2 regions of the Streptomyces sp. NPDC086519 genome follow, and region 2 is predicted to be linked to the other one. Evidence: riboswitches for the same ligand, from Rfam matches in the RefSeq annotation. Region 2 holds a riboswitch; the other holds the start of a gene.
The links. A riboswitch is a leader RNA that binds a small molecule or an ion and turns the genes downstream of it on or off. The one in region 2 is predicted to bind cyclic di-AMP.
Positions count from the first base shown of each region.

Region 1: it holds a riboswitch for cyclic di-AMP, as region 2 does, so the genes downstream of both, AB0P24_RS35640 (M23 family metallopeptidase) here and AB0P24_RS25170 (LysM peptidoglycan-binding domain-containing M23 family metallopeptidase) in region 2, are expected to answer to the same signal.

Region 1 covers NZ_JBFBJL010000052.1:40,811-56,438, forward strand. Annotated here, with positions in the region: gene AB0P24_RS35600 (DEAD/DEAH box helicase) at 1-76, shown strand, start outside; gene AB0P24_RS35605 (VCBS repeat-containing protein) at 242-3,013, shown strand; gene AB0P24_RS35610 (amino acid permease) at 3,062-4,579, shown strand; tRNA gene AB0P24_RS35615 (tRNA-Lys) at 4,721-4,793, shown strand; gene ribA (GTP cyclohydrolase II) at 5,064-5,705, opposite strand; gene AB0P24_RS35625 (MarR family transcriptional regulator) at 5,906-6,427, opposite strand; gene AB0P24_RS35630 (dihydrofolate reductase family protein) at 6,494-7,615, shown strand; tRNA gene AB0P24_RS35635 (tRNA-Met) at 7,906-7,979, shown strand; cyclic di-AMP (ydaO/yuaA leader) riboswitch at 8,294-8,454, shown strand; gene AB0P24_RS35640 (M23 family metallopeptidase) at 8,462-9,496, shown strand; gene AB0P24_RS35645 (aldo/keto reductase) at 9,582-10,544, shown strand; gene AB0P24_RS35650 (PrsW family intramembrane metalloprotease) at 10,703-11,944, opposite strand; gene trmB (tRNA (guanosine(46)-N7)-methyltransferase TrmB) at 12,063-12,929, opposite strand; gene lhgO (L-2-hydroxyglutarate oxidase) at 12,971-14,191, opposite strand; gene AB0P24_RS35665 (MFS transporter) at 14,372-15,628, opposite strand, start outside.
Region 2 covers NZ_JBFBJL010000027.1:35,507-51,134, reverse strand. Annotated here, with positions in the region: gene shc (squalene--hopene cyclase) at 1-1,291, shown strand, start outside; gene AB0P24_RS25215 (1-hydroxy-2-methyl-2-butenyl 4-diphosphate reductase) at 1,291-1,932, shown strand; gene hpnH (adenosyl-hopene transferase HpnH) at 1,938-2,960, shown strand; gene ispG (flavodoxin-dependent (E)-4-hydroxy-3-methylbut-2-enyl-diphosphate synthase) at 2,965-4,122, shown strand; gene dxs (1-deoxy-D-xylulose-5-phosphate synthase) at 4,150-6,171, shown strand; gene AB0P24_RS25195 (aspartate aminotransferase family protein) at 6,168-7,553, shown strand; gene AB0P24_RS25190 (XRE family transcriptional regulator) at 7,625-8,251, shown strand; gene AB0P24_RS25185 (DUF6126 family protein) at 8,248-8,370, shown strand; gene AB0P24_RS25180 (tyrosine-protein phosphatase) at 8,374-9,171, opposite strand; gene AB0P24_RS25175 (alpha-galactosidase) at 9,369-11,441, shown strand; cyclic di-AMP (ydaO/yuaA leader) riboswitch at 11,749-11,909, shown strand; gene AB0P24_RS25170 (LysM peptidoglycan-binding domain-containing M23 family metallopeptidase) at 11,914-12,897, shown strand; gene AB0P24_RS25165 (SGNH/GDSL hydrolase family protein) at 13,147-13,932, shown strand; gene AB0P24_RS25160 (TetR family transcriptional regulator C-terminal domain-containing protein) at 13,968-14,570, opposite strand; gene AB0P24_RS25155 (N-acetyltransferase family protein) at 14,613-15,146, opposite strand; gene AB0P24_RS25150 (XRE family transcriptional regulator) at 15,145-15,628, shown strand, end outside.

The sequences.
Region 1 (15,628 bases), on a different contig from region 2:
CTCGTCCTCCGGTTCCTCGTCCTCCGGCTCCTTCGGCCGCCGTGACGACAAGCCGCGCTGGAAGCGCAACGGCTGACACCGAGTGAGGTGACGAAGGGCCCGTACGACACGTTCGTACGGGCCCTTTCGCGTACCCCGAAAACCCGGATGGCCCCAGGACCGCTCACTGGTACGCTCCCGAAGCCCTCTCAGGGCATGCACATTTCATTCACAGGTACGGGTCGAGGGACCGGGGGGTTCCGTGAAGGGCCGCTTGTACGTACGGCGGCGGCTGCTCGGGGGCACGGCGCTGGCTGCCGTTCTCGCGCTGGCCGTGGGTTCACCAGGGATGGCCGGGGCGGCCTCGGCCGCCGGGGCGGCGGGCGAGACCGTGCTGCCGGCCGGGGTCAGGACCGTCCCGCGCTACGCGGGGCTGGAGGGGTACGGCGACACCGGGCTGCTGTCACAGCCGGAGGGTGCCGACCACCAGCAGTGGACCGACTACGCGACCGGACAGTCGCGGGACCTCACCGACTTCTCGCGCTGGGACGGGACGCAGGGGCGGCTCGGGCTGGCCCAGTCCGACACGGCGTTCGAGGTGCTGAGCACGAGCCCTTACGCCGTCCGGTTCCGGGACGTCGGCACGGGTGCGGACCGGGGCTCGGTCACCCTGCCGAGCACGCTGCACTCGGACGGGCTGGCGGGCGTGGCGGTCATCGCGTACGAGGGCGGCAGCCGGTCCGACATGGGAGTGCTGCACCTGCTCAGGCCCACGTCCGACGGCGGCACCTCGGACACGGTCGTGAGCGGCATCCCCGCGGGCGCGACGGTCCAGGGGCCGGTGGTGCGGGACGCCCGCTCGCTGCTGCTGCACTACCGCGTGCCCACGGACGACCCGAAGGTCTTCCTCAACCAGCTCGCCCTCGTCGACGTCAACGACGGGACGGCCACCCCGCTCTTCGAGCCGTACCAGCCGAACCTGGCCTGGCTCCCGCTGCTCACCCACGACTACGTGGGCTGGTGGAGGCCCACCCTGGGTGCCCGGCTGGTCCGCCGTGACGACCCGCAGGGACCGGCCGTCGAGATCCCCGCGTCGGCCACGGCCGGGAAGATCGCGCTCACCGTCGTCGGGGACCATCTGGTCGCCGTCGACGACAGCACCCGCGCGCTGGTGACGATGCCGTTGAGCGGCGGCGACTGGCGCCAGTTGGTGCCTCGGGCACAGATCTCCCTGACGCAGGCGCCGGACGGCTCGGCCGTCGTGGAGGGCGGTTCGGGCCCGCAGGACTGGGGCGTGTGGCGAGTGACGCAGTCGTCCGGGGGCGAGCCGACGGTCACGAAGATCGTCGACCTGCCGCCGGTGCCGGCCCCCGCCGACGGGGTGGCTCTCGCCAGCGGCACGCTCACGTACACCGACCAGACCGCGCCGCCGTCGTCGGACGTCATGTGGAACTCCCGTACGGTCTCGGCGGGTTCGCCGCCGCAGGTGGGACCGGTGCGCCAGGGCGGCGGCTGGGTCAAGCCCTGCCAGACCCAGTGGGCCTGCGTACGTCTCTTCGGCCTCGGGGACGGCTCCGTCGTGTACGACGACACCCCGGGCGGCACCAGCGGGTCGGTCCACCGCCGACTGCCCTCCGGCACGGTCGACACCGCGACGGTCGGCGGGCCGTACTCCCACGTGGTGGCGGCGGACGGCCGGTACACGGTCGTGTCCGACTCCGACGGCACCACGCAGTACGTCTACGACTGGACCCAGAGGAAGGTCGTCGCGACGCGCACGGCGACGGCCGCCACCGTCCGGGACGGCCAGCTGTGGACCGCCTCGTCCACCGCCGGCCATCTGACCCTGACCCGGCTCGGCACCGGCCTCCCGGCCGTCGACGTCAACGTCGGTTCGAACTGCGTGCCCGACGAGGTGCAGGCCGTCGGCCGCTGGGTCTACTGGGCCTGCGCCTGGGGGACGGCCGGTGTGTTCGACCGCTCCCGGGGCCGCTCGGTGGACGTGCCGACCGGTGACGCGCTGCTGGCCGACGGCTTCCTGATCCGGCACGACACCGCCCGCGGCAAGCTGGTCCGCACCGACGTCCGCTCCGGCAAGGCGGTCACCGCGGACGTGGCCGACCTGCCCGCGACGCCGAACCTGGACGCGCGGGTCTCCTCCGACCGGGGCGTCCGCTGGACGCTCGAAGCGGACGGCAACCGGCTGGCGTACGTGGACGCGGCGGAACGCATCCACATCCTGCCCGCCGGCACCCTCGCCGCGCCGGTGCGACGGGACCACGTCGGTCAGGACGGTCTGGCCGACCTGCTCACCCTCGACGCCTCCGGCGCCCTCGCCTTCCAACAGGGCGACGGCAAGGGCGGCTTCGCCGGGAAGGTCTCCGGGAGCGGCTGGTCGACCAAGGCGGTGGCGGTGCCGTTCGGCGATCTGGACGGCGACCGCTGCGACGACGTGCTGGTGCGGATGACCGACGGTTCGCTGCGGGGCTACCGGGTGCCGTGCGGGAAGGCGCCGACCCCGGCCACGCCGTACACGAAGCTCGGCGGCGGCTGGAACGCCTACAACGTCCTCACCTCGCCCGGCGATCTGACGAGTGACGGCCGGCCGGACCTGGTGGCGCGGAAGGCGTCGACCGGGGATCTCTACCTGTTCGCCGCCCGGAGCGACGGGACGCTGGCCGGCGCGAAGAAGATCGGGTCGGCGTGGGGCGGCTACACGAAGATCACCGGCGCCGGGGACCTCGACGGCGACGGGATCGGGGACGTGCTGGCCCGTGACAAGGCGGGCACGCTGTGGCGGTTCGGCGGTCTGGCGGGCGGGCGGCTCAAGGCCCGTGTAAAGGTCTTCGGTGGCTGGGGATCGACGTACAACGCGGTCGTCGGAGTCGGCGACATCACGGGGGACGGGAAGAACGACCTGGTCGTACGGGACACGGCGGGGCGCCTTTACCGCTATGGCGGCAAGGGCAATGGTTCCTTCGGCGGGCGGGCGCTGATCGGGAGCGGATGGCAGGGCTACAAGGGTCTTTTCTAGCCAAGTTGTGATGCATGTCACGCCCCTGGCGGGGGAATCGCTGGGGGCATGACAGATGACGCGACAGGCACGCCGCTCTCCGACGAGGAACGGCTGGCCCAACTCGGTTACACACAGGTCCTGGCCCGCCGTATGTCGGCCTTCTCGAACTACGCGGTCTCCTTCACGATCATCTCGGTCCTCTCCGGCTGCCTCACCCTCTACCTCTTCGGCATGATCACCGGCGGCCCGGCCGTGATCACCTGGGGCTGGGTGGCCGTAGGCCTGATGACCCTCTTCGTCGGCCTCTCCATGGCCGAGATCTGTTCCGCCTACCCCACCTCGGCCGGCCTCTACTTCTGGGCCCACCGGCTGGCCCCGCCGCGCAGCGCGGCCGCCTGGGCCTGGTTCACGGGCTGGTTCAACGTGCTCGGCCAGGTGGCGGTGACGGCGGGCATCGACTTCGGGGCCGCGTCCTTCCTGGGCGCCTACCTGAACCTCCAGTTCGGCTTCACCGTCACCCCCGGCCGCACGATCCTGCTCTTCGCGGGGATTCTGGTGCTGCACGGCCTCATCAACACCTTCGGCGTCCGCATCGTCGCCATCCTGAACAGCGTCAGCGTGTGGTGGCACGTGCTCGGCGTCCTGGTGATCGTCGGCGCGCTGACCTTCGTCCCCGACCACCACCAGTCGGCGTCCTTCGTCTTCACCAAGTTCGTCAACGAGACGGGCTGGAGCAGCGGCCCGTACGTCGTCCTCCTCGGCCTCCTGATGGCCCAGTACACCTTCACGGGGTACGACGCCTCGGCGCACATGACCGAGGAGACCCACGACGCGTCGACCGCGGGCCCGAAGGGCATCGTCCGCTCGATCTGGACGTCCTGGATAGCCGGCTTCGTCCTCCTCCTGGGCTTCACCTTCGCCATCCAGTCGTACGGCAAGGAGCTGGCGTCCCCGACCGGCGCGCCCCCCGCCCAGATCCTCCTGGACGCGCTCGGCGCCACCACCGGCAAGCTCCTCCTGCTCGTCGTGATCGGTGCCCAGCTCTTCTGCGGGATGGCGTCGGTGACCGCCAACAGCCGCATGATCTACGCCTTCTCCCGCGACGGCGCGCTGCCGTTCTCCCGCGTCTGGCACACGGTCAGCCCCCGCACCCGCACCCCCGTGGCGGCGGTGTGGCTGGCGGCCCTCGCCGCCCTCGCCCTCGGCCTCCCGTACCTGATCAACTACACGGCCTACGCCGCCGTGACGTCGATCGCGGTGATCGGCCTGTACGTGGCGTACGTGATCCCGACGCTGCTGCGGGTGCGCAAGGGCGACGCGTTCGAGCGGGGGCCCTGGCACCTGGGTCGCTGGTCGCTGGTCGTCGGCGTGATCTCGGTGACGTGGGTCGTGATCATCACGGTCCTCTTCATGCTCCCGCAGGTCTCCCCGGTCACCTGGGAGTCCTTCAACTACGCCCCGGTCGCCGTCCTCGCGGTCCTCGGCTTCGCCGCGATCTGGTGGCAGGCCTCGGCCCGCCACTGGTTCCTCAACCCGGACCGGACGGCACGCTCCGAGGACACCGCCAAACTGGTCGATCTCTGACCTACCGCCCCCTCCCGCGCCACTCCGGCGCCCCTTCCGCCCCTTTCCTGTCCCACTTCTGCCACACGACGCGGCCACGACCCCGATACCCGATCGGCGAGACGCCTCCGTCCGGCTATGCTCGGGGAGGCAACATCGCCTGGGCCGTTAGCTCAATTGGCAGAGCAGTGGACTTTTAATCCATTGGTTGTGGGTTCGAGTCCCACACGGCCTACCGAGGAGCCCCAGTCCAGACCTCGTCCGGACTGGGGCTCGCGGTGCTTTCGCGGGCTCGGAGATCGAGAACACGGTTCAGCCAATGGGCCCGGCGACACGCGCATCTAGGGCAGCAGGCGGGACGGGTCCGTGAACCGGATCCAGCAGGCGTAGGCCAGGGCTTCGGCGTCGGTGCACCAGATCGCCGGAACACGCGCCGGCCTGTCGTTCGCCAGGGCTCCCCTCGTCGGTGTGCTCGTAGTTGCCGGCACACCGCGCCCGGCGGAGCTCAGCCCGCGTTGAGCTCCGTCAACTCGGCCAGCGGCAGCGTGTGCTGGGTGTGCAGGACCTTCGCGCGCAGGTAACGGACGTTGTGAGCGGTGCTGAAGACGCCGGTCGGGACGCGGTCGCGGACGGTGACGCCGAGGCCGCGCAACTGCTCGGCCTTGTCGGGGTTGTTGGAGAGCAGGTCGAGCTCGGTGATGCCGAGGGCGGCCAGCATCTGCGCGGCGGCGGTGTAGTCGCGGGCGTCCTCGGGCAGGCCGAGGGCGGCGTTCGCCTCGTAGGTGTCGAGGCCCTGGTCCTGGAGGGCGTAGGCGTCGAGCTTGTTGTAGAGGCCGATGCCCCGGCCCTCCTGGCGCAGGTAGAGCAGGACGCCGCCGCGGTCGGCGATGCGCTCGACCGCCTCGCGCAGCTGGGGCCCGCAGTCGCAGCGGGCCGAGCCGAAGACGTCGCCGGTCAGGCACTCGGAGTGCAGCCGCACCAGCGGGAGGGCGCCGGGGGCGGGCTCGCCCAGGACGACGGCGACGTGCTCCTGGCCGTCGGTCAGGCCATGGAAGGTGACCAGCTCGGCGTCGACGCTGTAGCCGTCGTTGAAGCGCAGCGGGACCCGGACACGGGCGCGCTGGGTGGCGGCGGGGAAGTCGGTCATCGGGTTCTCCAGTGTCCGGGTGCAGGACGGCAGTCCCGGTACGGGACGTCGCGGGTGCCTGCTTCAGATTTGAAGCAGATCCACGGAGGGAACCCTACCCATGTTTTAAATTTGAAGCAACAGGTTGTGCGAGGTTCCGGAAGCCCGGGTTCACGATCCGCGGCGGCGCTGTCCGCGACGGAGGCGACGGAGGCCGGGGCTCACGAACCGGAACAGGGGGACGACCGGCGCCGCCACGGCACCTCGTCCGACGTGGGCCTGGGGGTCTCGCCGCCCTCCAGCGCCCGCGCGATCGCGGAACCGATCGTCTCCAACTGCTCCACCTGCTCGTCGGAGAGCTGGTCGAAGACCGCCGCCCGTACGGTCTCCACGTGCCCCGGCGCCGTGCGCTCCAGTACGGCCATGCCCGCGTCGGTCAGGATCGCGAAGCTGCTCCGCTTGTCCCACTGGCAGTCCTCGCGCCGGATCAGCCCGTCCTTCTCCAGCCGCGTCACGGCGTACGTCAGCCGACTCCGGGTGATCTTCGACTTCTCGGCGAGATCGGTCATGCGCAGCTTGCGCTCCGGCTCCTCGGAGAGGTTGGCGAGGATGCCGTAGTACAGGTGCGGCATACCGGCGTCCTGCTGGAGCTGCCGGTCGATCGCGTCCTCCAGCAGGTTCGTCGCGGCCATGAACGCGCGCCACGCGCGCTGCTCCTTCGGAGTGAGCCAGCGAGTCGTCATGCATCCAGTGTAGGTTTGTTTCAAACTTTAACCAAGACTGCCCGTCCCCGGGAGTGAGCGCGTCCGATGCCGTACCCCCACGTCCTGCTCTCCGCCGCCGTCTCCCTCGACGGCTACCTCGACGACACCGGCCCCGACCGGCTGCTGCTCTCCTCGCCGGCCGACTTCGACCGCGTCGACGAGGTGCGGGCGTCCGTCGACGCGATCCTGATCGGCGCCGGCACCATCCGCGCGGACAACCCGCGGCTCCTGGTCAACGACCCGGAGCGGCGCGCGGCCCGGGTCGCGGCGGGCAAGCCCGAGTACCCCCTCAAGATCACGGTCACCGCGACCGGTGAGCTCGACCCGGAGGCCAGGTTCTGGCACACGGGCGGCGCGAAGGTCGTCTACACGACGGACGAGGGCGCGGAGCGGGCCCAGGTGGCGGCGGACGTCGTGTCGCTGGGCCCGGAGCTCGACTGGCGGCTCCTCCTGGAGCACCTGCACGACGTGCGGGGGGTACGGCGCCTGATGGTCGAGGGCGGCGGCACGGTCCACACCCAGCTCCTCCAGCAGGGCCTGGCCGACGAGCTCCAGCTGGTCCTGGCCCCCCTCCTCGTCGGCGACCCGAAGGCACCGCGGCTGTTCGGACCGGGCGGATACCAGGCCGGGCGGCTGCGGCTCCTGGAGAGCCGCCGTATCGAGGACGTCGTCCTGATGCGGTACGAGCCCACGGCCCCCGGCACGGGCCCGGCGCCCTCCGCCGCCGACCGCCACTGGCTGCGGCTCGCCTGCGAACTGGCGGCCGACTGCCCGCCCTCCCGGACCGCGTTCAGCGTCGGCGCGGTGGTGGTCGCGGCCGACGGCACGGAACTGGCCCGCGGCCACTCCAGGGAGGCCGGCGACGCCGTGGTCCACGCGGAGGAGGCGGCCCTGGCCAAGATCCTCCCGGCCGACCCCCGCCTGCCCGCCGCCACGGTCTACACCAGCCTCGAACCCTGCACCCACCGCGCCTCCCGCCCGTACCCCTGCGCCGAGCTGATCCTGCGGGCCGGGGTGCGGCGAGTGGTGACCGCGTGGCGCGAGCCGGACACGTTCGTGACGGCGGCCGACGGGACGGGGGCGCTGCGGGAGGCGGGGGTGGAGGTGCTGCTCCTGGGCGAGTTCGAGGCGCACGCGAAGGCACCGAACGGGCATCTTCTCGGCTGAGCAGGCGGGCTGGAGGGGGCGACCGGGGCGGGGGGCTGGAGTTCTTTCGCGGGTGCGGGTGCGGGTGCGGGTGCGGGTGCGGGTGCGGGTGCGGGTGCGTAGTGGTTGCTCGCGCAGTTCCCCGCGCCCCTGAAGGGGTGCCGCAGCAACGCGCCCCGGAAGGGGCGCGGGGAACTGCGCGATCAGCCCCCGCCTGCCCGCGGCCACAGACCCCACAGACCCCACCGGACCGCACGAGACTTAACCGGTGTGACTCCCACCCTTCGGATGGCGTATGCTGGTGTCAACGACGCGGGGTGGAGCAGCTCGGTAGCTCGCTGGGCTCATAACCCAGAGGTCGCAGGTTCAAATCCTGTCCCCGCTACTGAAACCCAGGGCCGGAATCCACATCAGAGGATTCCGGCCCTGAGTCATGTCCCGGCAAATCCGGCGAACGTCGTCACGTTCGGTGTCCGGGCCGCCGCCCTCCGCATCACAACTGAGTCACCATCAAAACCGGTGTGACTCCTGAGGTGAGCGGCGCGCACCGTCGACTCGACCGCTTTTGACCGATCGTGGCAGGTAAGTCCAGGCCTTGAAAGCTTAATGATCAAGACGAACGGCTTGGAATCTCATGGCCGGGTCTATTAACGTTCGATAACGCAGCGCGGTCGTCCCAGCCGTCACCCGAGACGGCTCCGTGCGCACGCGCCGAATCCCGCAAGGGAACCGGGGAACCACCACCTTGGGGTGAATCGCGAGGCTACCGCCGGGTACGAAACGGCCGGTATACACGCGTAGGAGACCTTCCCGCTCCGAACCCGTCAGCTAACCCGGTAGGCGGCGGAAGGAAAGGAGTGCGCCCGCGTGGCGTCCAACCCGCCTGCTCCCACAGCCCCGTTCGTGCCCAGCCAGCGTCAGCCCGACACCTTCGGCTACGGCGGCTACCGCCCCGACGAGGGCCCCTTCGAGGAGTGGAACCCCACCGAGGAGTCCCTCTCCGCGGCTCGCGGCCGGCACCGGGTCGCCAAGCAGAAGGGCGGCGGGCTCGCCCGCAGCTCCACGGTTCTCGGCGTCGGCGTCATCGCCGCCGTCGGCGCGGGCGGCATGGCCAGCGCCAACACCGGCAAGCCGCCGGTCTCCATCTCCCTGCCCGACCTGCCCTCCTCCGTCAGCTCCCTGCTCGGCGAGGGCGGCGGCCACCAGGCCACCCAGACCGCGCTCAGCAGCGTCACCACGACGACCGCCGCCCACGCGGACTCCTCCTCGAACGCCGGTGAGGCGCTGCGCAGCCGGATCATCGCCCAGGCGGCGCAGCAGCAGAACCAGCTCGACACCAAGGCCAGCGCCAAGGCCGTCGCCGCCGCCGACAAGGCGGTCGCCGCCGCCGAGGCCAAGGCGGAGCAGGCGGCCGCCGCGAAGGCCGCCGACGCCAAGGAGAAGGCGGAGGCCTCCGCGAAGCAGAAGGCCGAGCAGGCCCGCCTCGCCGAGCTGGCCAAGCAGTACACGCTGCCCGTCGTCTCGTACACGATCACCGGCACCTTCGGCCAGGCCGGCTCCATGTGGTCCTCCGGCTACCACACCGGTCTCGACTTCGCCGCGCCCACCGGCACGCTGATCAAGGCCGTGCACAGCGGCACGGTCACCGAGGCGGGCTGGGCCGGCTCCTACGGCTACCGCACGATCATCACCCTCGACGACGGCACCGAACTGTGGTTCTGCCACCAGTCCTCGATCAGCGTGAAGGTCGGCCAGAAGGTCGCCACCGGCGACGTCATCGGCCGCGTCGGCGCCACCGGCAACGTCACCGGCCCGCACCTCCACCTGGAGGTCCACCCGAACGGCCAGGCCACCGCCATCGACCCGATGACCTGGCTGCGCGGCAAGGGCCTCAACCCCTGACCTGCCCAGGACAGGCGGTGCGCCTTTGCAAGAACTTCGTGTCGCGTCGGCATGGGACGCCCGGGGTCGCGTGTTGAAGTGAAGCATGACTTCTTCTTCCGCTTCCCCGTCCCTCCGCAAGCTCGGCGCCTCCGACCTGGAGGTCTTCCCGCTCGCCCTCGGCGGTAACGTCTTCGGCTGGACCGCCGACGAGGCCACCTCCTTCGCCGTCCTCGACGCCTATGCCGCCGCGGGCGGCAACTTCGTCGACACCGCCGACTCGTACACGGCGTGGATCGAGGGCAACAAGGGCGGCGAGTCCGAGACGATCATCGGCAAGTGGGTCGCGGCGCGCGGCAACCGGGACGACGTCGTCATCGCGACGAAGGTCAGCCAGCACCCCGAGTACCCGGGCCTGTCCGCCGCCAACATCAAGGCCGCCGCCGACGCGTCCCTGCGCCGTCTGGGCACCGACCACATCGACCTGTACTACACGCACTTCGACCAGCCCGAGGTCCCGGTCGAGGAGATCATCGGCGCGCTGGACGAGCTGGTGCGGGCGGGCAAGGTCCGGCACATCGCCGCGTCCAACATCACGCCGGAGCGGCTCCAGGAGTCCCTGGACTTCTCCGACCGCGAGGGCCTCGCCCGGTACGTCGCCCTCCAGCCTCACTACAACCTGGTCTCCCGCGACACCTACGAGGGCCCGCTCCAGGACCTGGCCTCCCGCACCGGCCTCGCGGCCGTCCCCTACTTCTCCCTGGCCGCCGGCTTCCTCACCGGCAAGTACCGCCCCGGTACGACGGTCGACAGCGCCCGAGCGGGCCGAGCCGCCCAGTACGCCGAATCGGACCGCGGTCAGAAGGTCCTGGCGGCCCTGGACGAGATCGCCGCGGCCCACGAGGCCCCGGTCCCCACGGTCGCCCTGGCCTGGCTGGCGGCCCAGCCCACCATCGCGGCCCCGATCGCCTCGGCGCGCACCCTCGAACAGCTCCCGCCCCTGCTGGGCGTGGCCGACCTGACCCTGACGGACCAGGAACTGAGCAAGCTGACAGCGGCTTCCGCCTGACGGTCAGCAGTTTCCGGCTGACGCTCAGCAGTTCCGTCAGACGCTGAGCAGTTTCCGGCTGATGCTCACATCCTCTCCCGCAGCCACCGAGCTCGCCCCCACGGCTCATCCCGGCGGTGCCGGGCCTCCTCCCCTCGCAACCCCGCAGCCCCGAAGCGCTAACTCCGGTACGGGTTGTAGGCCGGGTACGGCACCGCCGCCCCGGGCCACCCCGGCCCCGGCACCCCATGAGCCGGCGGCGGGTAACCCGCGTACCCGGGCCACCCGCCCGGCGCGGCCGTCCGGGCCGCGTACTCCAGGGCCGGCCGCACCAGCTCCCGCCGGCTCCACAGCTCCGTGAGGAGCTCCCGCTCCCGCACCACGAAGTCGGCCCCGGCCCGCCCCCGCTGCCCCCGGCGCCGCAGCAGTGCCAGCGTCGTCGCGTACCCCTCGTACTCGGCGACCGCCCTCCCCGCCGCCTTGCCGAAGTGGTACGCGGCGTACTCCCGGGCCATCTGCCGCGCCCGCATCGACCCGAGCACGAACGGCTCGGCCGCCCCCAGCCACCCCGCGTAGACGTACGCCGGCAACTCCTCCCGCACGGTCCGCAGTTCCCGCTGCCGCGTCCACACGGCCAGCCAGGTCAGCAGCCCGAACGCCGGCACCATGAACATGCCGTACACGGCGAAGAACCCGTACTGCCCGAACGTCGAGGACCCGTTCCAGAACGCGTGCATGGTCATCGCGAGCAGCAGCCCGGCGACCGGCGCCAGCACGCGCCGCGCCCGCTGCCGCTCCCCGGAGAGCGCGGCGATGCCGAAACCGATGCCGGTGAGGACGGTGAAGAGCGGGTGCGCGAACGGCGACATCACGATGCGCACGAAGAAGGTCGCGGCGGTGACGGAGGCGATCCCGCTGCCGCCGGTCAGCTGGTCGGTCCCGAAGGCCGTGCCGAGGTAGAGGATGTTCTCGGTGAACGCGAACCCGGTGGCGGTGACCCCGGCTATCACCACGCCGTCCACGATCCCGGTGAAGTCCCGTCTGCGGAAGAGGAAGACGAGGAGCACGGCCGCCGCTTTCGCCGACTCCTCGACGACCGGCGCTATCACGGTCGCCCCGAGCGTGTCCGCGCTGCTCGGATCCGCGGTCGCCGTGGCTATCCATCTCGTCGCGAAACTGTTGGCGACGATGGCTATCAGGGCGGCCGCGCAGGCGCCCCAGGCGAGGGCGAACAGCAGGTTCCGCCAGGGGCCCGGCTGCACCCGGTCGAGCCACCGGAACGCGCCCACGAGCAGCGGTACGGGCAGGACGGCGAGCCCGAGGCCGACGAGAAGGCCCTCCGTCCCCGTCTGCTCCCGCACCAGCGCGAGGATCACCAGGCCGGAGAGGGCCAGCAGCGTGCCCAACGCCCCGTACCGCACCCAGCGCCGCTGCCACCAGCGGGGTGGATGGTGCTGCGGATACGGCGGGTAAGGCGGGTGCTGCGGGTGCTGCGGGTGCTGCGGGTACGGCGGCGTAAAGGCGGCCACGGCATCGACCCTAACGAGGTGACTCCTGACGGTGCTGCTCGCTCTGCGGCACCCGGTGCTGTACGCGACGGAAGAGCAGATCGTTCACCACATGTCCCTTGTCCAGTCCCTGGCCCTCGAAACGGGTCAGCGGCCGGTGCGCCGGGCGTGGCGCGAAACCGCCGTCGGCCTGGGTGTTCTCGAACTCCGGGTGGGCGTCGAGCACTTCGAGCATCTGCTCGGCGTACGGTTCCCAGTCCGTCGCGCAGTGCACGATCGCCCCGGGGCGCAGCCGGGTCGCGGCGAGATCGAGGAACTCGGCCTGGATCAGCCGCCGCTTGTGGTGCCGCTTCTTGGGCCACGGGTCCGGGAAGTACACGCGCAGCCCGTCCAGCGAGTCCGGCGTCAGCATCTCCCGGAGCAGGATGATCGCGTCGCCGTTCCCGACCCGGACGTTGGACAGCCCGTTCTGGTCGGCGAGGTTGAGCAGGTTCCCCTGCCCCGGTGTGTGCACGTCGACGGCGAGGATGTTGACGGCCGGATCCTCGGCGGCCATCCGCGCGGTCGCCTCGCCCATCCCGAACCCGATCTCCAGCACCACCGGGTTGCCGTTGCCGAACAGCTCGCCGAGGTCGATGACCCGCTGCCCGTCGATGTCCAGGCCCCACTTGGGCCACAGCCGCTGCAGCGCGTCGGCCTGCCCGGCGGTGACCCGGCTGCGGCGCGGCTGGAAGCTGCGGATCCGCCGCTCGAAGTGTGAGCCGGCGGGATCGGCCCTGGGCCCGTCCGGGAACCGGGGCTCGCCCTTGGCCCGGGTGCGCCGGACGGGCACCTCGGGGGCGTGGTGGGGCCGCTCACCGGGCCGGGGGGTTTCGGAGGCATTGAGGGAGTCAGACACAGTGGGTCGATTTTACGGCCCCGGCGGGAGGGCCGACGGGGTCACACTGCGTCCAGCATCGCCAGCGCCCGCCGAGCCACCTCCCGCCCGATCGGCAGCGAGGCCGTCGCCGCGGGCGAGGGCGCGTTCAGCACGTGGACCGCCCGCGGGGCCTCCTTGATCAGGAAGTCGTCGACGAGCGTCCCGTCCCGCAGCACGGCCTGCGCCCGCACCCCCGCGGCCGCCCGTACCAGGTCGCCCTCCTCGGCGGCGGGCAGCAGACGCCGTACGGCCGTCGTGAACGCCTTCTTCGACACCGACCGGCGCAGCTCGCCGCCCCCGTACCGCCAGTGCCGCCGCGCCAGCGCCCAGGCCCCCGGCCAGGCCAGCGTCCCGGCGACCTCCCACGGCCGTACGACGCCCCAGCCGTACCCCTCCCGGGCCAGCGCCGGCACCGCGTTGGGCCCGATGTGCACGCCGCCGTCGATCCCGCGCGTGAGGTGCACCCCGAGGAACGGGAAGGCGGGGTCCGGCACCGGATACACCAGCCCCCGCACCAGCTCCGGCCGCGCCAGCTCGTAGTACTCACCCCGGAACGGCACGATCCGCATCCCCGGCTCGTCCCCGGTCAGCCGCGCCATCTCGTCGCAGTACAGCCCCGCGCAGTTGACCAGCACGCGTGCGCGTACGACGTCACCGCGCGCGGTGAGCACGGCCACGCCCCGCTCCGGCCGCCGGTCCACCCGGACCACCTGCGCGCCGTACCGGATCTCCGCACCCGAGGCCTGACCGAGCTGCCGGGCGACTCCCACGAAGTCGCACACCCCGGTCGTCCCGACGTGTATGGCGGCGAGGCCCCGCACCTCGGGCTCGTACTCCCCGATCTGCGCGGCCCCGAGCTCCCGCACCGGAATCCCGTTCTCCCGGCCGCGCTGCACCAGCGCGTGCAGCCGGGGCAGCTCCGCCCGCTCCGTGGCGACGATCAGCTTGCCGGTGACGGCGTGCGCGATGCCGTACTCCGCGCAGAACTTGACCATCTCGGCGGCGCCCTTGACGGCGTACCGCGCCTTCAGCGATCCCGGCCGGTAGTAGATCCCGCTGTGGATGACCCCGCTGTTCCGGCCCGTCTGGTGCCTGGCCGGCCCGGCCTCCTTCTCCAGCAGGGTGACCCGGGTCCCCGGTGCGGCACGGGTGATCGCGTACGCGGTGGACAGCCCGACGATCCCACCCCCGACGACGAGCACATCGCAGTCGTACGCAACCCCGGCAGACACCTGCACCACCTCCCACGCTCGATAGTGCACTGCGCCACTGACATCACTTTCAAACGCCGGTGCGTGCAGCGCGCCCCAAAGGGGCGCGGGGCTGTGTTCGATGAGCGGCTGCCGCCGCGTGGGCGCGAGCAGCCACGCGGCACCCGCACCCGCCCCGTGTCCTCAGGGTCGCAGACGCCCAGGCGCCCCTCACGCCGGAGCCATCAGCAACGGCCGCGCCCGCTCCCGCAGCTCCACCACCCTCGGCTCGTCCCCGTACGGCTCCAGCCGGTGCAGCAGATCCTTCACGTACTCCGTGGTGCGCGCCGAAGATATCCGCCCGGCCACCTCCACGGCCCGCACCCCCTGCTCGCAGGCCGCGTCGAGGTTGCCCGACTCCAGTTCGGCGACAGCGGAGACGACCAGCCGCAGCCCGTGCGAGCGCACGAACTCCTCCGTCGGCTTGGAAAGAGCCTGCTCCGTGAAGCGCCGCACCTGCCGCGGAGCCTTCAGGTCCCGGTAGCACTCGGCCGCGTCCGCCGCGAACCGGTCATAGCCGTAGAAGCCGAGCCAGGAGGGATCGTTGTCCCCTTCCCGCGCCCGCTCCAGCCATCCTTCCGCGGCCTTCAGCGCGGCCCCCGCGGCCTGGGCGTCACCGGCACGCGCGTGGGCCCGCGCCTCGACCAGCCGGAAGAAGCTCATGGTGCGGGCGGTCGCCAGCCCCCGGTTCCGCTCCACGGCGGCCTGCGCGAGGTCGACGCCCTCGTCGCCGAAGCCCCGGTAGGTCGCCTGTAGGGACATCGATGCCAGGACGTACCCGCCGAGCGGCACGTCCGCCGCCGCGCGGGCCAGCCGCAGCGCCTGGATGTAGTACCGCTGCGCGGCCTCCTGCTGCCCGGTGTCGAAGGCCATCCACCCGGCCAGCCGGGTGAGTTCGGCACTCGCCCCGAACAACGCCCGCCCGACTTCGTCGGAGTACGCGCCGAGCAGCAGCGGTGCCGCCTCCACGCGTAAACACTCCGGCACCATCGACGACCGCCAGTCGCCGCCGCCGTACTTGGAGTCCCAGCGCCGGGCGTCCTCGGCGGCCTCCCGCAGCTTCTGCACATCGCTGTGGCCGACTTTGAGCGGTGCGCCCGAGCCGTCCACGGTGTGCGCCTCGCGCGCCACCGAACTGTCGGCGGGTGTAATCAGCCAACGCGAGGCGGGCGTCGCGTACGCGCTTACTGCGAAGGATCCGGCCAGCGACTGCCAGATGCCGCCGGAACCGGCCCGGCGGCCGGCCAGGTCGAGGCGGTACAGCTCCGTCGCCGACCGCACCGCCTGGCCGACGTCCCTGGGGAAGGCGAGGCCCACTTCGGGGGCGGGATCCGCGTCCGCCAGGCCGATCTCGTGGAGCGGCACCGGGCGGCCGAGCTTCTGGCCGATCGCGGCAGCGATGAGGTGCGGGGCGGCGCCCTGCGGCAC
Region 2 (15,628 bases):
CGCCCCGGTGGCGAGTTGGGAGGGCGTCTTCCAGCGGCTCGACAAGGTTGTCCGCGGCTACCGCAAGGTCGCGCTGCGCCGGCTGCGCGGCTCCGCGCTGAACTCCGCCGCCCGCTGGATCGTCGAGCGCCAGGAGAACGACGGCGCGTGGGGCGGCATCCAGCCCCCGGCCGTGTACTCGGTGATCGCCCTGTACCTGCTCGGCTACGACCTCGAACACCCCGTGATGCGCGCGGGACTCGAGTCGCTGGATCGTTACGCCGTGTGGCGCGAGGACGGCTCCAGGATGATCGAGGCCTGCCAGTCGCCGGTGTGGGACACCTGCCTGGCGACCATCGCCCTCGCCGACGCCGGGCTGCCCGCCGACCACCCGCAGCTCGTCAAGGCCGCCGACTGGATGCTTGCCGAACAGGTCGTGCGGCCCGGCGACTGGGCCGTGAAGCGGCCCGGACTCCCGCCGGGCGGCTGGGCGTTCGAGTTCCACAACGACAACTACCCCGACATCGACGACACCGCCGAGGTCGTCCTCGCCCTGCGCCGGGTCCGGCACCACGACCCCGAGCGGATGGAGAAGGCCATCGGGCGCGGGGTGCGCTGGAACCTCGGCATGCAGTCGAAGAACGGGGCATGGGGGGCCTTCGACGTCGACAACACCAGCCCGTTCCCCAACCGGCTGCCGTTCTGCGACTTCGGCGAGGTCATCGACCCGCCGTCGGCCGACGTCACCGCGCACGTCGTGGAGATGCTCGCCTTCGAGGGCATGTCCCGCGACCCGCGCACCCGGCGCGGCGTCGAGTGGCTGCTCGCCGAACAGGAGCCCAACGGCTCGTGGTTCGGGCGCTGGGGCGTCAACTACGTGTACGGCACCGGATCCGTGGTACCCGCGCTCACGGCGGCCGGCCTGCCGGCCTCGCATCCGGCGATCCGGCGCGCGGTGAACTGGCTGGAGCAGGTCCAGAACGAGGACGGCGGCTGGGGTGAGGACCTGCGCTCCTACAAGTACGCGGACGACTGGAGCGGACGCGGCGCCTCCACCGCCTCCCAGACGGCGTGGGCGCTGATGGCGCTGCTCGCGGCGGGGGAGAAGGACTCCAAGGCCGTCGAGCGGGGCGTCAGGTGGCTCGCCGAGACGCAGGCCGAGGACGGCTCCTGGGACGAGCCGTACTTCACCGGCACCGGCTTCCCCTGGGACTTCTCCATCAACTACCACCTCTACCGGCAGGTCTTCCCGCTCACCGCGCTCGGCCGCTACGTCCACGGCGAGCCCACCCCCGAGGCCGAGGGGGACTGATGAACACCACGCCCGCGCCGCCCCCGTTGCTGATCGCCTGCGCGCTCGGCATCGAGCACCTCGCCCTGCGCGCCGGCGAAAGGGGCGGCTCGGGCGGGCCGGTCACCGTGCTGCGCACCGGCATGGGACCCAAAGCGGCGGAACGGTCCGTCACCCGGGTCCTGGCCGACCCCGCGCTCGCCGCCGCCGCGGTCCTGGCGACGGGCTTCTGCGCGGGACTCGCCCCCGGCATGCACCCCGGCGACCTGGTCGTCGCCGAGGAGACCCGGGACCCCCGCGGCAGCGTCCCGTGCGTGGGCACCGAACTCCTGGTGAAGGAACTCGTCCGGACCCTGCCCGGCCGCACCGTCCACACCGGCCCCCTCACCGGCTCCGATCATGTCGTCCGCGGCCACGAGCGATCAGACCTGCTCGCGACCGGCGCGATCGCGGTCGACATGGAATCGGCGGCCACGCTCCTGAGCGCCGTGCGCGCGGGCGAGCGCCCGGTCGCGGCCGTACGGGTGGTCGTGGACGCCCCTGAACACGAACTCGTCCGGATCGGCACGGTACGCGGTGGGATATCTGCTTTCCGCGTTCTCCGATCCGTTCTTCCAGCTTTCTTCGAATGGCACCGTTCTTTGCTGCTCCCCCGGAGGTGAGCCAGATGGCCATGCCGCTGCGTCAGTCGATCAAGGTCGCTACTTACTTGGCCGAACAGAAGCTCCGCAAGCGGGACAAGTTCCCGCTGATCGTGGAGCTTGAACCCCTCTTCGCGTGCAACCTGAAATGTGAGGGCTGCGGCAAGATCCAGCATCCGGCGGGGGTGCTGAAGCAGCGGATGCCGGTCGCCCAGGCGGTCGGGGCGGTGCTGGAGTCCGGTGCTCCGATGGTGTCCATCGCGGGCGGCGAGCCCCTGATGCATCCTCAGATCGACGAGATCGTGCGGCAGCTGGTGGCTAAGCGGAAGTACGTCTTCCTGTGCACCAACGCGATGCTGCTGCGCAAGAAGATGGACAAGTTCACGCCCTCGCCCTACTTCGCCTTCGCGGTGCACATCGACGGGCTGCGCGAGCGGCACGACGAGTCCGTTGCGAAGGAAGGGGTGTTCGACGAGGCGGTGGAGGCCATCAAGGAGGCCAAACGCCGCGGCTTCCGGGTGACCACCAACTCGACCTTCTTCAACACGGACACCCCGCAGACCATCATCGAGGTGCTCAACTTCCTCAACGACGACCTCAAGGTCGACGAGATGATGATCTCGCCCGCCTACGCCTACGAGAAGGCCCCCGACCAGGAGCACTTCCTCGGCGTGGAGCAGACCCGCGAACTCTTCAAGAAGGCCTTCGCGGGCGGCAACCGGAAGAAGTGGCGGCTCAACCACTCCCCGCTCTTCCTGGACTTCCTGGAGGGCAAGGTCGACTTCCCGTGCACGGCCTGGGCGATCCCGAACTACTCGCTCTTCGGCTGGCAGCGCCCCTGCTACCTGATGAGCGACGGATACGTGCCGACGTACCGCGAGCTCATCGAGAAGACCGACTGGGACAAGTACGGCCGCGGCAAGGACCCGCGCTGCGCCAACTGCATGGCGCACTGCGGCTACGAGCCCACCGCCGTCCTCGCCACCATGGGTTCGCTCAAGGAGTCCCTGCGCGCGATGCGCGAGACGGTCTCCGGGAACCGGGAGTGACGGCATGACCGCGATCCCCCTGGGCCTCCCCGAGGTCCCGGCCCGGCCGATCGCCGAACGGCGGGTCTCCCGGCAGATCCACGTCGGGCCGGTCGCCGTCGGCGGCGGCGCTCCGGTGTCGGTGCAGTCGATGACCACCACCCGCACCTCGGACGTCGGCGCCACCCTCCAGCAGATCGCCGAACTCACCGCGTCCGGCTGCCAGATCGTCCGCGTCGCCTGCCCCACGCAGGAGGACGCGGACGCACTGGCGACGATCGCGCGGAAGTCCCAGATCCCGGTGATCGCCGACATCCACTTCCAGCCCAAGTACGTCTTCGCGGCCATCGAGGCCGGCTGCGCGGCGGTCCGCGTGAACCCCGGCAACATCAAGCAGTTCGACGACCAGGTGAAGCAGATCGCGCGGGCCGCCAAGGACCACGGCACGCCGATCCGCATCGGGGTCAACGCCGGCTCGCTCGACCGCCGGCTGCTCCAGAAGTACGGGAAGGCGACGCCCGAGGCGCTCGTGGAGAGCGCTCTGTGGGAGGCCTCGCTCTTCGAGGAGCACGACTTCCGGGACATCAAGATCTCCGTCAAGCACAACGACCCGGTCGTGATGATCGAGGCGTACCGGCAGCTCGCCGCCCGGTGCGACTACCCGCTGCACCTCGGCGTCACGGAGGCCGGCCCGGCGTTCCAGGGCACGATCAAGTCGGCGGTCGCCTTCGGAGCACTGCTGTCCCAGGGCGTCGGCGACACGATCCGCGTCTCGCTGTCCGCCCCGCCGGCCGAGGAGGTCAAGGTCGGCATCCAGATCCTGGAGTCGCTCAACCTGAGGCAGCGGCGCCTGGAGATCGTCTCCTGCCCGTCCTGCGGGCGCGCCCAGGTCGACGTCTACAAGCTGGCGGACGAGGTGACGGCGGGCCTGGAGGGCATGGAGGTGCCGCTGCGGGTCGCCGTCATGGGATGTGTGGTCAACGGCCCCGGCGAGGCGCGGGAGGCCGACCTGGGGGTCGCCTCCGGCAACGGCAAGGGACAGATCTTCGTCAAGGGCGAGGTCGTCAAGACCGTGCCCGAGTCCAAGATCGTGGAGACCCTCATCGAGGAAGCGATGAAGATCGCCGAGCAGATGGAGCAGGACGGCGCCGGGTCCGGAGCACCCGCCGTCACGGTGAGCTGAACAGCACGGACCGAGAGGGGGCCGAGCGTGACGATTCTGGAGACCATCCGGGGACCACGCGACCTGAAGGCGCTGTCCGAGGCGGAACTCGGTGAACTATCCGAAGAAATACGCGAGTTCCTGGTGCACGCGGTCGCCAGGACCGGCGGTCACCTCGGGCCCAACCTGGGCGTCGTGGAGCTGACCGTCGCACTGCACCGGGTCTTCGAGTCCCCGGCCGACCGCATCCTGTGGGACACCGGCCACCAGAGCTACGTCCACAAGCTGCTGACCGGCCGTCAGGACTTCTCCAAGCTGCGCGGCAAGGGCGGCCTGTCCGGATACCCCTCGCGCGAGGAGTCCGAGCACGACGTCATCGAGAACAGCCATGCCTCCACCGCGCTCGGCTGGGCCGACGGCCTCGCCAAGGCCCGCCAGGTGCAGGGGGAGAAGGGCCATGTCGTCGCGGTGATCGGCGACGGCGCGCTGACCGGCGGGATGGCCTGGGAGGCGCTCAACAACATCGCGGCGGCGAAGGACCGGCCGCTGATCATCGTCGTCAACGACAACGAGCGGTCCTACGCCCCCACCATCGGCGGCCTCGCCAACCACCTCGCCACGCTGCGCACCACCGACGGCTACGAGAGGATGCTGGCCTGGGGCAAGGGCGTCCTGCTGCGCACGCCGGTCGTCGGCAGCACCATCTACGAGTCCCTGCACGGCGCCAAGAAGGGTTTCAAGGACGCGTTCGCCCCGCAGGGCATGTTCGAGGACCTGGGCCTCAAGTACGTCGGCCCGATCGACGGCCACGACATCAGAGCGGTCGAGTCGGCCCTGCGGCGCGCGAAACGCTTCCACGGGCCGGTGCTGGTGCACTGCCTCACGGAGAAGGGCCGCGGCTACGAGCCCGCCCTCGCCCACGAGGAGGACCACTTCCACACTGTCGGCGTCATGGACCCGCTCACCTGTGAGCCGCTCGCGCCGTCCAACGGGCCCTCCTGGACCTCGGTGTTCGGCGACGAGATCGTCCGGATCGGCGAGGAGCGGGACGACGTCGTGGCGATCACCGCGGCCATGCTGCACCCGGTCGGCCTCGGCAAGTTCGCCGAGCGCTTCCCGGACCGGGTCTGGGACGTCGGCATCGCCGAGCAGCACGCGGCCGTCTCGGCGGCCGGCCTGGCGACCGGCGGGCTGCACCCGGTCGTCGCCGTCTACGCCACGTTCCTGAACCGCGCGTTCGACCAGTTGCTGATGGACGTGGCGCTGCACCGCTGCGGGGTGACGTTCGTCCTGGACCGGGCGGGTGTGACCGGGGTCGACGGCGCGTCACACAACGGCATGTGGGACATGTCGGTCCTCCAGGTCGTCCCCGGCCTCAGGATCGCCGCCCCGCGCGACGCCGAACAGCTGCGGCTCCAGCTGCGCGAGGCCGTCGCCGTGGACGACGCGCCGACGCTGGTGCGGTTCCCGAAGGAGTCGGTGGGCCCGGAGATCCCGGCGGTCGACCGGGTCGGCGGGATCGACGTCCTGCACCGTGGGGCGGACCCGCGGGTGCTGCTGGTCGCGGTCGGCGTGATGGCGCCGGTGTGCCTCCAGGCCGCGGAGCTGCTGGCCGCCCGGGGCATCAGCTGCACGGTGGTGGACCCGCGCTGGGTCAAACCCGTCGATCCCGCGCTGCCGGCCCTGGCGGCCCGGCACGAGCTGGTGGCCGTCGTCGAGGACAACAGCAGGGCGGCCGGTGTCGGCGCGGCGGTCGCGCTCGCGCTCGGCGACGCGGAAGTGGACGTGCCGGTGCGGAGGTTCGGGATTCCGGAGCAGTTCCTGGCGCATGCGAAGCGGGGGGAGGTGCTGGCCGACATCGGGTTGACGCCGGTGGAGATCGCGGGGCGGATCGGGTCCAGCCTCGCGGTGCGGGGGGACGGCAGTGCCTACGGGGGTGCCGCGGGGGGTCGTTCGGCGGGTGCGGCGGCGTCCGCGCTGGTCGCGCCCCGCGGCGGCAGCCGCACATCGATGCGCCCCGCGCCCCTTCGGGGCGCTGATGCCGAGGGTGCTGACAAGGAGAGGCAATGAGTACGGAGTTCGACCTCGGGGCGCTGCTCGCGGAGCGTGGCGGGGAGCGGTACGAGCTGCACGGGAAGTACCTGAACCACCAGCTGCCGCGCATGCTGCACACCATCGGCTTCGACAAGGTCTACGAGCGGGCCGAGGGTGCCCACTTCTGGGACGCGGACGGCAACGACTACCTGGACATGCTCGCCGGGTTCGGGGTGATGGGGCTGGGCCGTCACCACCCCGTCGTCCGCAAGGCGCTGCACGACGTGCTGGACGCCCAGCTGGCCGACCTCACCCGCTTCGACTGCCAGCCGCTGCCCGGACTGCTCGCCGAGCGCCTCCTCGCGCACAGCCCGCACCTGGACCGGGTGTTCTTCGGCAACAGCGGCACCGAGTCGGTCGAGACGGCTCTGAAGTTCGCCCGCTTCGCCACCGGCAGGCCTCGCGTCCTCTACTGCGACCACGCCTTCCACGGCCTGACCACCGGCTCCCTGTCGGTCAACGGCGAGGCCGGCTTCCGGGACGGCTTCGCCCCGCTGCTTCCCGACACCGCCGTACCCCTCGGTGACCTCGACGCGCTCGCCCGCGAGCTGAGGAAGGGCGATGTCGCCGCCCTGATCGTCGAGCCGATCCAGGGCAAGGGCGTGCACGAGGCACCGCCCGGCTATCTGCGCGCCGCGCAGGAACTGCTGCACCGGCACAAGGCTCTGCTCATCGCCGACGAGGTGCAGACCGGCCTCGGCCGCACCGGCGACTTCTACGCCTACCAGCACGAGGAGGGCGTCCAACCGGACCTGGTGTGTGTGGCGAAGGCACTGTCCGGCGGGTACGTCCCGGTCGGCGCCACTCTCGGCAAGGACTGGATCTTCAAGAAGGTCTACTCCTCCATGGACCGGGTCCTGGTCCACTCGGCGAGCTTCGGTGCCAACGCCCAGGCCATGGCGGCCGGGCTCGCCGTCCTCTCGGTGATGGAGAACGACCAGATCGTCGCCAACTCCCGGGCCGTGGGGGAGCAGCTGAAGTCCCGGCTCGCCGCGCTGACCGACAAGTACGAACTGCTCGCCGACGTGCGCGGCCGGGGCCTGATGATCGGCATCGAGTTCGGCCGGCCCAGCTCCCTGAAGCTGCGCAGCCGCTGGACCATGCTCCAGGCCGCCCGCAAGGGCCTGTTCGCCCAGATGGTCGTCGTACCGCTGCTGCAACGGCACCGGATCCTCACCCAGGTCTCCGGCGATCACCTGGAGGTGATCAAGCTCATCCCGCCGCTGATCGTCGACGAGGCCGACGTCGACCGTTTCGTGGACGCCTTCACCGATGTGATGGACGACGCGCACAGCGGCGGCGGGCTGATGTGGGACTTCGGCAAGACGCTCATCAAGCAGGCGGTGGCCAACCGCTAGAGCGGCTCCCTGGATTTTGTCTCTGAGGCAAGGAAATTGCCATGGAGACAAAGTCGCGGCTCAATGGAGGCATGAGCTCCTCCGCGAACGAGCGGGCGGGCGGGCAGCCGGTCGAGGACCTGCCCGCCGTCGCCCCGCAGCTGCGCGCCCTGCGCCGCCGTGCCGGCCTCACCCTGGAGGCCGCCGCCCGGGACGCCGGACTGTCGCCCGCGCACCTGTCCCGGCTGGAGACCGGGCACCGGCAGCCCTCGCTGCCGATGCTGCTCGCCCTCGCGCGTATCTACGGTACGACGGTCTCGGACCTGCTCGGCGAGACCGTCGCCGACCGGGACGCGATCGTACGCGCCGTTGACATGGATCCGACCCGGGCGGGCGGCTGGACGTACTGGCAGACCGGTGCCCCGGGCCGGGGCATGCAGGCGCTGCGCGTCCATGTGCCCCACGGTTCCCAGGGCGACATCGTGCGGGTGCATCCCGGCGAGGAGTGGCTGTACGTCCTGCGCGGACGGCTCCGGCTGCGGCTCGGCGACACCACCCACGTGCTCGAGGCCGGCGACAGCGCGCACTTCGACTCGCTGACCCCGCACCGCCTCGCCGCCCAGGACCAGGACGGGGTCGAGCTCCTGTTCGTCCACACCCTGTTGCAGAGTCCCACGGCCGCCCTGTGCCTGGGACCGATCATTGGAGAGCTGCCATGACCAACATGGAGGAGAAGTTCCCGCGGGCCCTGTGGGTCCGGCTGATCATCTACATCGCCGCCGGGCACGTGCTGGCCGCGTTCCTGTTCCTGCTGTTCTCCCTCGGCGCGAAGAGCTGAGCCTCAGCCGACCAGGCGCTCGCGCAGCCGCTCCCGGGTCTGTGGGGCCAGCCTGAGGCCCTGCTCCAGGTAGGTGTCGACGTCGCCCCAGGTCTCCTCGATGCTCTCGAAGGCCGCCGTCAGGTACTCCAGGCGGGCGTCGAACAGCGGGCTCAGCAGGTCCATCACCTCGGGGCTGTACGCGCTGTCCCCGCCGCCGCTGCGCCGCACCTTGTATCGGCGGTGCTTGGCGTTGGACTCCAGGTAGTCGGCGACGATCGCGTCCCGCTCCACGCCCACCGCGAGCAGCGTCACGGCTATGGAGACACCGGCCCGGTCCTTGCCGGCCGCGCAGTGCATCAGCGCCGGGACGCTGTCCTCGGCGAGCGCGTGCAGCACGTGCGAGTGCTCGCCGGTGCGCTCCTTGACGATCGCGCGGTAGGAGCTGACCATCCGGGCCGCGGCCTTGCCGTCGCCCAGGAGCCCGTGCAGCTGGTCGAGGTCGCCCTCACGGACCATCATCCAGAAGTCGGCGCCGTGCGCGGGGTCGGTCAGCGGCAGGTTCACGTTCCGCACGCCGGGCAGCTCGACGTCCGGGCCCTCCAGCTTCTGGTCGGCGGCGTTGCGGAAGTCGAAGACCGTGTGCAGGCCGAGCGAGGCGAGGAACTCCGCGTCCTGCTCCGTCGCGTGCGCCAGATGACCGCTGCGGAACAGCACACCCGGACGCACCCGCCGCCCGTCCACGGTCGGCAGGCCACCCACGTCACGGAAGTTGCGCACCCCGGTCAGCTCGGGCTCGGTGGACGGGACCTGCTGCGTCACGGGGGCTCCTCCCGGTCGGCCCCGTCGGCGCGGCTCGTCGACGGGCACTGGCTCGACGATACGACATCGGTTTCCGCGGGCAGTGAGTTGTCCACAGGCGGCGCCTTGAGGACCCGAAGCCCTTGATTCCGGAGCCCGTGGCCATTGATGATGTTGGTGCTTGAGCGGATCTGTTGGCCCCTGTGTGAGGTTTCTCGATGGTGGACATCGCCGAAAACGGTCGTACGTGGCTCCTGTCGGGCCCGGGCAGCAGCTACGCGCTGCATCTGACGGAGGCCGACGAGCTGCTCCACCTGCACTGGGGCGCCAGAATCCAGCTCGCCGACGCCGAGGAGCTCAGCACCCGGGTGCTGCCCGGCTACTGGCCCTTCGAGTCGCCGCTCGACGGCCGCGAGGAGTACCCGGTCGAGGGCGGGCCCCGGTTCGTGCGCCCCGCCCTGTCCGTGCGCACCGAGGAGCGGCGCGGCACCGAGTGGACCTTCGCGTCGTACGAGGTCGAGGACGACGAACTCCGGTTGCGCTTCACGGACGACGGCATCGTCATCACGCTGCACTACCGGATGCGCGGTGACGTCGTCGAACGCTGGGTGACCGTCGGCAACGAGGGGCACGCGCGCGTGGAGCTGCTGCGCGCCGACCCCGCCACCTGGACCCTGCCCGACCGCGAGGGCTGGCGGCTCTCCCAACTGCACGGCCGCTGGGCCGCCGAGTCCCGGCTCGCCAGGGGCCCGCTCACCTACGGTGAGAAGGTCATCGGCAGCCGCCGCGGCCACACCGGCCACCAGCACCTGCCCTGGGTCGCTCTCGACACCGACGCCACCGAGGAGCGCGGCGAGGTCTGGGGGTGCGCCCTCGGCTGGTCCGGCTCCTGGCGCATCGCGGTCGCCCAGCTCCCCGACGCGCGCGTGCAGATCACCGGCGGCGCCGGCTACGACGACTCGGGCCTGCTGATGCTGGCCGAGGGGGAGTCGTACACCAGCCCGGTCTTCGCGGGCCTGTGGACCGACGGCGGCTTCGGCGGGGCGAGCCGTGCCTGGCACGCCTACCAGCGGGCCTACGTCATCCCGGACGCCGACCGGGACCGGCCGGTGCTGTTCAACTCCTGGGAGGCCACCACCTTCGACATCTCGGAGGACCAGCAGGCCACACTCGCCCGCCGGGCGGCCGCGATCGGTGTCGAGCTGTTCGTGGTGGACGACGGCTGGTTCGGCGCCCGTACCAGCGACCGCGCCGGACTCGGCGACTGGACACCCAACCCCGACCGCTTCCCCAAGGGCCTCAAGCCCCTCGCCGACTACGTGCACGCCCTCGGCATGCAGTTCGGCATCTGGGTGGAGCCCGAGATGGTGAACCCGGACAGCGACCTGTACCGCGCCCACCCCGACTGGGTGCAGTACCAGCAGGGGCGGAAGCGGACGGAACTGCGCAACCAGCTCGTTCTCAACCTCGCCCGCGAGGACGTCCAGCAGTACCTCTGGGAGCAACTCGACACCCTGCTGTCCAGCGCCCCGATCGACTACGTCAAGTGGGACTTCAACCGCTGCTTCACCGACGCGGGCTGGCCCGGCGAGCCCTACCCGCAGCGCCTGTGGGTCGACCATGTCCGCGGGCTGTACGCCCTGCTCGACCGGCTCCGCGCGGCCCACCCGGATGTCGCCATCGAGTCCTGCTCCGGCGGTGGCGGGCGGATCGACCTCGGCATCATGAGCCGTACCGACGAGGTGTGGACCTCCGACAACACCGACCCGCTGGACCGCCTCGCCATCCAGCACGGCTTCAGTCAGATCCACCCCGCCCGGGTGATGTCCGCCTGGGTCACCGACAGCCCGAACCACCAGCTCAACGGCCGCGTCAGCAGTCTGCGCTTCCGCTTCGTCAGCTCGATGGCCGGGGCGCTCGGCGTCGGCGGCGACCTCTCGCGGTGGACCGAGGAGGAGCTCGCCGAGGCCGGCCGCTGGGTGGAGCTCTACAAGGAGATCCGGCCGCTGGTGCAGCGTGGCGACCAGTTCCGGCTGCGGCCGCCGACCGGCGGGCTCAGCGCGGTGCAGTACACGCTCGGCGATGAGACCGTCGTCCTCGCCTGGCTCCAGGCCCAGAGCTACGGCGAGCCGGCGCCGGCGCTGCGGCTGCGGGGCCTGGACCCGACGGCGTCGTACGAATGCCGTGAAACGGGCGAAGTGCACCGGGGTGCCGTCCTGCTGCACCACGGGCTGCGCACCGGACTGAAGGGCGACCTGGATGCGGCAGTCATCCGGCTTCGCCGGATCTGATACGTATGCCCGAATTAGATCCTTTGTCGCAACTCGGTCCGGAATAAGGGGACGTGGTGTGACGTGCGTGAGGAGCGTCATATTCGTGACCGTCCGTCGCGCGTCATGTTCACGTAATTCCGGTGTTTTTCGCGGTGATGGGAAAAACGAAAGAGCTGGAATTCACGGAGGGTCACCGGGATTTCCGGTAACGGATCAAGCGGAACTCGGACAGGCGGAACCAGGTGCTTGTCCGTGTGTGTCGTACTCGCTTACGTTCGCCACACATCCGGGCGGAACGCCGAATCCTGCCGCCGCCCGGAGTCCCCACACACACTCACCCGTGCCCGGCAGGAGCGGGGGACCCACCAGGTAAGACAGCCTGTTCCGGTTCCCGGGACGGCTCGGGGTGCAGTCACGCCATGGTGCGTGGCCGGGCAGCTCCAGCCCGAACCCGACAGCTCACCTCGCAGGCGCCGGAGAGGAATGCGCCATGCCCGCGAAGGGTAAGCACCGCCGCCCCAAGACCCAGCGTCTCACCCGTTCGATGGCCGTCGCCGGAACCGGTGGCGCCGCGCTGGCCCTGCCGCTCATGGGGGCCACGGGCGCCCACGCGGCCACCCCGCAGTCCGTTTCCGAGTCCGTTTCCGAAAAGGCCACACAGTCGCTTTCGACGGTCGAGAAGACCGCGGTGCGGAAGACGGCCGCGCAGAATTCCGTGCACCGCGTCTACACGGTGGTGCCCGGTGACTGTCTTTCGAAGATCGCCCGCGAGCAGCACCTCCGCGGTGGCTGGCCCCGGCTCTACGCCGACAACCGGCAGGCCGTCGGTGACAACCCCTCGCTGATCCACCCCGGCCTCAGGCTCACGCTCGGCGGCCGGCACGCCGCGACGACGGACACCGAGGAGTTCGGCTTCCGCTCCGAGGGGCGGTCGAACTCGCAGTCGTCGTTCTCGCCTTCGCCCTCCGCGCCTTCCTCCTCGCCCTCGCCTTCCTCCTCCCCGTCCTCGCTTTCCTCCTCCCCGTCCTCGGCTTCCTCCTCGGGCGGTTCGGCGGCGACCGCCGCCGGCTTCACTCTCCCGGTCACCGGTGCCACCCTCGGCACCGGCTACCACGTCGCCGGCGGCATGTGGTCCAGCGGCCACCACACGGGCGTCGACTTCGTCGTCCCCACCGGCACCCCGGTCAAGGCCGTCGGCACGGGCACGGTCGTCACGGCGGGCTGGGGCGGCGCCTACGGCAACCAGGTCGTCATCCGGCTCGCCGACGGCTACTACGCGCAGTACGGCCACCTCTCCGCCCTCTCCGTCTCGGTCGGCCAGACCGTGACCGCGGGCCGGCAGATCGGCCTCTCCGGCGCGACCGGCAACGTCACCGGACCGCACCTCCACTTCGAGATCCGCACCACCCCCGACTACGGCTCGGACGTGGACCCGGTCGCCTACCTCCGCTCGAAGGGTCTCGCCGTCGGCTGACCCGGCGCCCCGCCGGTCTGACGCGCAGCCTGCTGCGGCACACACCGGAGACCTGTCTGGGACCTGACTTCCGGCTCTGGCGATCGACACGTCAACGCTGCTGGTCAGAGCCTTATTCCAGGCTTGGCAAAGTATTTAAAAGTGTCTTATCTCACCGAACGTCAACCCCTTATTACGGTCGCGTAGGTCACAACCGAAGGTGAATCATGGTCCGACGTGGCAGACGATTCGAAGAGTGACAAGGCATCAGTGATCGGGTCGTACGTGGCGGTGGGGGACAGCTTCACCGAGGGCGTCGGCGACCCCGGCCCCGACGGGGCGTTCGTCGGCTGGGCCGACCGGTTCGCGGTACTGCTGTCGGACCGGCGCCCCGAGGGCGACTTCGAGTACACCAACCTCGCCGTACGCGGGAAGCTGCTCGACCAGATCGTGGCGGACCAGGTGCCGCAGGCCCTGGCACTCGCCCCGGACCTGGTCTCCTTCTGTGCGGGCGGCAACGACATCATCCGCCCCGGCACCGACCCCGACGAGGTGGCCGAGCGGTTCGAGCGGGCCGTGGCCCAGCTGACCGAGGCCATCGGCACCGTATTGGTGACCACCGGATTCGACACCCGGGGCGTGCCCGTCCTCAAGCATCTGCGCGGCAAGATCGCCACGTACAACGGGCACGTCCGGGCCATCGCCGACCGCTACGGCTGCCCGGTCCTGGACCTGTGGTCCCTGAAGACCGTGCAGGACCGCCGGGCCTGGGACGGCGACCGCCTGCACCTCTCGCCCGAGGGGCACACGCGCGTCGCGCTGCGCGCCGGCCAGGTGCTCGGCGTCGAGGTACCGGCCGACCCGGACCAGCCGTGGCCGCCGCTGCCGCCCCGCGGCACCCTGGAGGTCCGCCGCGACGACGTGCACTGGGCCCGCGAGTACCTGGTCCCCTGGATCGGTCGCCGGCTGCGCGGCGAGTCCTCCGGCGATCACGTGACGGCCAAGGGGGCGCTCTCCCCGGACGACATCAAGATGCGGATCGCTTCCGTGGCCTGAGGCGTGCAAGGGGTGGCCTCATCGCGGGCCGCCCCTTACTGCTGCCCGGGCAGGCCCAGTTCGCGCGCCAGCGCCTCGTCCGCCCACTCCTGCGCCCGGGCGCGGGGCACGGAACCCGGGTACGACGTCAACTGGACGGCGAGCCCGTCGAGCAGCGCGGTCAGCCGCAGCGCCGCCGCCGCGGGGTCGGGGCACCGGAACTCACCGGCCGCCACCCCTTCGGCGATGACCTCGGCGATCGCCGCCTTCCACTGCCGATCGAGGCCTTTGGTGACGTCCCGCAGCGCCGGTTCCCGCAGCGCCGCCGCCCAGCCCTCGATCCACAGCCGCCAGCCCTTCGCCTGCCCCGTCGGCGCGTACCAGCGCACCGCCGCCCGCAGCCGGCGCAACGCCGACGTACGGCGGCCCAGCAGTTTGCGCAGATGCGCCAGGTCGTCCTCGGCGGCGTAGGTGAAGGCGGCGGCGACCAGCTTCTCCTTCGTCGAGAAGTGGTACAGCACCAGTGCGTTGCTCACCCCGAGGGCCGAGGCCACATCGGCGATCCGCACCGCCGACACGCCCCGCGCCTCGATCTGCCCGATGGCGGCCCGCAGCAGTTCCTCCCGCCGCTCGGCCACGCTCAACCGCACTCTCGCCACGCGGTCACCCTAATCGGTCCACCCGCCGCCCGCGTTGCCGTCTCAGGCCAGCGGCAGCCGCATGAGCGTGAGGTCCAGCCGGCGCCCGAACTTGGTGCCCGCCTCCCGGACCGTGCCCACGTGCTCGAAGCCGAACCGGTCGTGCAGCCGGATCGACGCGGCGTTCTGCGCCTCGATGCCGGCGATCATCACATGGTGGCCGGCCGCGCGCGCCGAGGCGATGAGGGGGCCCAGCAGTGCGGAGCCGATGCCGAGCCCGTACCTGCCCTCGCGGACGTAGACGGAGTCCTCCACCGTGTGCCGGTAGCCGTCCAGCGCGCGCCACGGGCCGTAGACCGCGAACCCGGCCACCTCGCCCGGCGCTTCGGCCGTCTCGGCCGTCTCGGCCACGAGTGCCGACCCGCGCTCCAGGTGGGCGGCGAACCAGGCTGCGCCCTCGGCGGGGGACTGCGGGGTCTCGGTCCACAGGGCCGTCGAGTGCCCGATCGCGTGATTGCGGATCGCCCGGACGGCCTCCTCGTCGCCGGGACGGGCCCGGCGTACCGTCACCAGGCTTCTCTCGTATATTGGATTCATGTCCAACATAGTAGAACCCTTGGCGGACCCCCTGGTGCGGCAGATCGCCGCGCGTGTCCGCATCGAGCGGGAGCGCCGCCGCTGGACGCTGGCGCAGCTCGCGGACGCCTCAGGTGTCTCCTCGGCGATGATCAGCCGGATCGAACGCGGCGAGAGCAGCCCCACCGCGGTCGTGCTCGGCAAGCTGTCCGCCGCCTTCCAGCTCAGCGTCGCCTCGCTGCTGGCCCTCGCCGAGGGCGCGCGGGAGTCCGAGGCGGACGTGCCGGGCGTGCGGCGCGGCGCCGACGCCGCCGAATGGCGCGATCCCGGCACCGGCTACCGGCGCCGCCAGATCACGGGCCCGCGCTTCCCGGCGGAGATCGCCGAGATCCGGCTGCCCGCCGGAGCCCGGGTGCCCTACCCGGCCGCGGCCTTCGCCTTCGTACGGCAGCTCGTCTGGGTCCTCGACGGCCGCCTCACCTTCCACGACGGCGACACGGTCC